Regions from separate parts of the Streptomyces sp. NPDC034103 genome, predicted to be linked through region 2. Evidence: riboswitches for the same ligand, from Rfam matches in the RefSeq annotation. Region 2 holds a riboswitch; the other holds the start of a gene.
The links. A riboswitch is a leader RNA that binds a small molecule or an ion and turns the genes downstream of it on or off. The one in region 2 is predicted to bind cobalamin.
Positions count from the first base shown of each region.

Region 1 (2,193 bases), on a different contig from region 2:
CCTCGGTGTCGGAGCCCGTGAAGGGCTCCTCCTTGTGGTCGCCGAGCCCGAGGGCCAGCGGCAGTACGGCGAGCGCCGCCACGACGAGCAGCAACAGGGTGTTGATCTTCGCGTTCCGGCTCATCGGGCCACCGCCTCCGTCCCGGCGTCGGCCGCGGTCTTCTCCGGGCGGGTCAACAGCACGCCCAGCCGCGTCAGTTCGCCCTTGCTCGACTGGACCAGCAGACGCATCACGAACACCGTCAGCAGCCCCTCGCTCACCGCGAGCGGGATCTGCGTGACGGCGAAGATGGAGCCGAACTTGCCGAGCGCGCCCAGGAATCCGCTGCCGGGGTCGGGGAAGGCGAGCGCCAGCTGCACGCTGGTGACGCAGTAGGTGGAGAGGTCGGCGAGGAACGCGCCGAAGAACACCGCCACCATCAGCGGCGCACCGAGGCGCCGCAGCAGTCTGTAGACGCCGTATCCGGCCCAGGGCCCGACGATGGCCATCGAGAACACGTTGGCGCCCAGCGTGGTCAGGCCGCCGTGGGCGAGCAGCAGCGCCTGGAAGAGCAGGGTGATGGTGCCCAGTACGGCCATGATCGGCGGGCGGAACAGGATGGCGCCCAGGCCCGTGCCGGTGGGGTGGGAGCAACTGCCCGTCACCGAGGGCAGCTTCAGCGCGGACAGGACGAAGGTGAAGGCGCCCGAGGCGCCGAGGAGCAGGGTGCTCTCCGGATGCTCCCTGACTTCACGCGTGAGTGAGCGCACTCCGTGGACGACGAATGGCGCGGACGCGACGCTCCAGGCGACCGCGTGCGCCGGAGGCAGAAATCCCTCGGCTATGTGCATGGCTCAGCAGACCCTCTCCAGCACCTCGTGGATGGTTGACGCGCCTTGGCCGGTCTCCTGGCTCACGGGTCCCACCGCCCGGTGCTCCGCCTTCCCGGGTCACAAGGACCCAGTGGCTGCCCGCAAGGGCCGGAGCCGGACTTCCCGATCACAGTGGCGAGGGCCGCACCGGCATCGCACCGGATTTCCCGTTCACCAAGGCCTGGCGAGAGTAGTGCCCTCGGAAAGGCGCTGGCAAGCGCCGACAGGGGGCGCGCGGACGGCGCCCCCCGGCTCGCACCGGGCGCACACCGGGACGGGGCCGAACGCGGCGCGCACCGCGAGATCGACACCCGTGAGCTGCCCGCGGTGCTCGACCACGCCCACCCCCGCGGGGCCGCCCCTCCGCGACGCGGGCGTGCGGCGGACGCGTGGAGCGCGGGGCCGGCCCGGAAATTCCGGATGAACTCCCCTGTCTCTCAGGTAAGTTCGGCGCGACCAGTTGTTCGAAGAGAGGAACGCTGTCTTGCGCACGTCCCACCGCCGACTGACGTCCGCCCTCGGGATCGCCGCGGCCTCCGCGTCGGCACTCGCCCTGGGCATCGCCCCGGCCCACGCCGCCGGCGAGGTCTACGAGGCCTCCAACTCCATCATCTCCTCGCAGGTGACCGCGAAGACGTACTTCGCGGCCGACGGCGAGATCCTCACCGCCCTCGACATGGCGAAGGACGGCCACGGCACCGCCGCGCAGTGGCGCTACAACTCCAGCTCCGCCACCCACTCGTACTACAACGGCTCCGGCTACGCCGTCGCCCACGACTGGGACCTGTCCTTCGCGGAGGGCACCACCCTCCAGATCCGCGCCTGCCTCCAGGAAGGCTCCGACGGCACCCCGTACGACTGCGGCGGCTGGGAGTACGCCAGGGCCTGACGACCACGAGGTGACCAAGGGGCGGGCCCGCGGGCCCGCCCCTTTCGTGACCGCTTAGGGTCGGGACGTCCCGTCCGTCGTCGAGCCGGAGGTCGCAGCATGCGGATCTCGCAGCGGGCCGAGTCCGTCGCCCCGTTCTACGCCATGGAGTTCGGCAAGCACGCCGCCGCCCTGGAGGCCCAGGGCCACCACGTGGTCAAGCTGAGCCTCGGCGAGCCCGACTTCGGCGCGCCCCCGGCCGTCGTCGAGGCGATGCGCGCGGCCATGGACGGCCGGCCCATGAGCTACACCGAGGCGCTCGGCATGCCCGCCCTGCGGCAGGCGATCGCCGGGTTCTACGGCGAGCGGCACGGCGTCGACGTCGACCCGGGCCGTGTCGTCGTGACCGCGGGCGCCTCGGCCGCCCTGGTGCTGGGCGCCGCCGCGCTCGTCGACACCGGGGACGAGGTGCT
Region 1 covers NZ_JBVISS010000001.1:562,820-565,012, reverse strand. The annotation lists gene ACZ56U_RS02475 (energy-coupling factor ABC transporter substrate-binding protein) at 1-124, opposite strand, end outside; gene ACZ56U_RS02470 (energy-coupling factor ABC transporter permease) at 121-831, opposite strand; cobalamin riboswitch at 862-1,046, opposite strand; gene ACZ56U_RS02465 (hypothetical protein) at 1,337-1,741, shown strand; gene ACZ56U_RS02460 (pyridoxal phosphate-dependent aminotransferase) at 1,841-2,193, shown strand, end outside.
Region 1: linked by a shared signal. The riboswitch ahead of ACZ56U_RS02470 (energy-coupling factor ABC transporter permease) and the one ahead of ACZ56U_RS29785 (cobalamin biosynthesis protein) in region 2 are both predicted to bind cobalamin.

Region 2 (2,193 bases):
CGGCGTGGTGCGCTGGTCGACCGCGACCCGGATGTTCGTGGCGTGGGGCCTGACGCTCCCGGCCGCGGCACTCGTGGGCGCGATCGCCGAGTCCGTCTGCGACCTCGGCAGCTGGGGCACGGCCCTGGTGGCGGTCTTCCTCGTCGGCTCCAGCGCGGCGATCTGGAAGATCTCGCGCCGCGAGGTCGTCGACCACACGAACGTCAACGAGAGCGAGGAGCCGGCCGGCGTCGTCACCACGGCGATCGCCGCGGTCACCCCGCCCCCCACCGGCACGGTGACCGAGGACCTCACGGCCACCATCCCCGCCCCGATCGCCGCGACGGCGGAGCCGGCCCCGCCGGCCGCCGTCTGAGCCCCACGCACCCCACGTCAACGAAGGAATCACCGGCATGAAGATCGACTGGGAAGCGCTGGGCTCCGTCTTCGGCGTCAGCCTCGTGGTCACCGTGGCTCTCGTGGCCCTCTTCACCCTCGGCATCAAGGGCCTGACCCGCCAGGAACAGGCCTCGGCCCAGGGTGGCTCCGCCGCCCTCGCGGTCACCGCCGCGTACGCCTGCTTCGCCGCCTGCGCGGCGGCGGTGGCGTACGGGATCTATCTGATCGTCGCCTGAGGCGACGCGCACGGCCCCCGTGGGGTGCGGGACGGTTCGCCGTCCCGCACCCCACGTTTTCGTGACACCCGCGACCGCCCGTATGTGGGCCTCGGCACACTCCCCCACCCCAGGTCAACGGCAAGTTGACGGCCCTTCGGAGCCCGTGGTGGACTGCCGTGGCCATGTACGACGGCATGGAGAGGAAGCCGGTGCGAGTCCGGCGCGGTCCCGCCACTGTCACCGGGGTAGGTAGCCCCGGGAGCCAGGAACTCTCGTCGTCGGTCTCGTCGAACCAGGGCGTGGACACCCTGAGTGAGGACATATCACCATGCTCGCCTGCCGTCTGAGGTACCGCTCCAGGTCGCTGCCCGACCCCACGGCCGGCTGAGCCGATGCGTGCCGATCGCGTCTTCGCGTACGGCGCCGCCGCCGGACTTCTCGGGGACCTGCTGCTCGGTGATCCACGCCGGGGGCATCCGGTCGCCGCGTTCGGACAGGCCGCGGGCGCCGTGGAGCGGATGCTGTGGCGGGACCACCGGGGCTGGGGGGCGCTGCACACCGCGGTGTGCGCCGGAAGCGTCGTGGCGCTCGGTGCCGTGGCGCAGCACGTCCTACGCCCCTCCCGTACCGCCTCCGTCGCGCTGACCGGCGCCGCCACCTGGGCCGTCGTCGGGGGCACCTCGCTCGCGCGTGAGGCCCGGGTCATCGGGCGGGCCCTGGCCGCCGGGGACGTCGAGGCGGCCCGGGAGCGGCTGCCGCATCTGTGCGGGCGGGATCCGCAGGCCCTCGACGCCGACGGGATCGCCCGGGCCGTCGTGGAGTCCGTCGCCGAGAACACCTCCGACGCCGTCGTCGGGGCGCTGGTGTGGGGAGCCGTCGCCGGGGTGCCGGGACTGCTGGGCTTCCGGGCCGTCAACACGCTGGACGCCATGGTCGGGCACAAGTCCCCCCGCTACCGGCGGTACGGGTGGGCCTCGGCCCGGCTGGACGACGTGGCGGGTTGGCCCGGGGCGCGGCTGACCGCCGTACTCGCGACGGTGGCCGGCGGCGATCCGCGCGGTGCCGTGCGGGCCTGGCGTGCCGACGCGCGCCGGCATCCGAGTCCCAACGCCGGGCCCGTGGAGGCCTCGTTCGCGGGGGCGCTCGGGGTACGGCTGGGCGGGACGTTGTCGTACGCGGGGCGGGTGGAGCACCGGCCCGTGCTGAATGGGGAGGGGCGATCCGTGGAGGTCACGGACATCGAGCGGGCCGTACGGCTGTCGCGCCGGGTCGGGCTGCTGGCGCTCGGCGTGGGTGTCGCCGCGCGGGCCGTCGTGAAGGGGCGCAGGTCATGAGCGGCGGGGGGCTTCTCGTCGCCGGGACCACCTCCGACGCCGGCAAGAGCGTTGTCACCGCCGGGATCTGCCGGTGGCTGGTGCGCCAGGGGGTCAAGGTCGCGCCGTTCAAGGCGCAGAACATGTCCCTCAACTCGTTCGTGACGCGGGAGGGTGCCGAGATCGGGCGGGCGCAGGCCATGCAGGCCCAGGCCTGCCGCGTCGAGCCGACCGCGTCGATGAACCCCGTGCTGCTCAAGCCCGGTGGCGAGCAGAGCAGCCAG
Region 2 covers NZ_JBVISS010000014.1:65,491-67,683, forward strand. The annotation lists gene ACZ56U_RS29775 (inorganic phosphate transporter) at 1-355, shown strand, start outside; gene ACZ56U_RS29780 (hypothetical protein) at 393-614, shown strand; cobalamin riboswitch at 747-887, shown strand; gene ACZ56U_RS29785 (cobalamin biosynthesis protein) at 989-1,930, shown strand; gene ACZ56U_RS29790 (cobyric acid synthase) at 1,927-2,193, shown strand, end outside.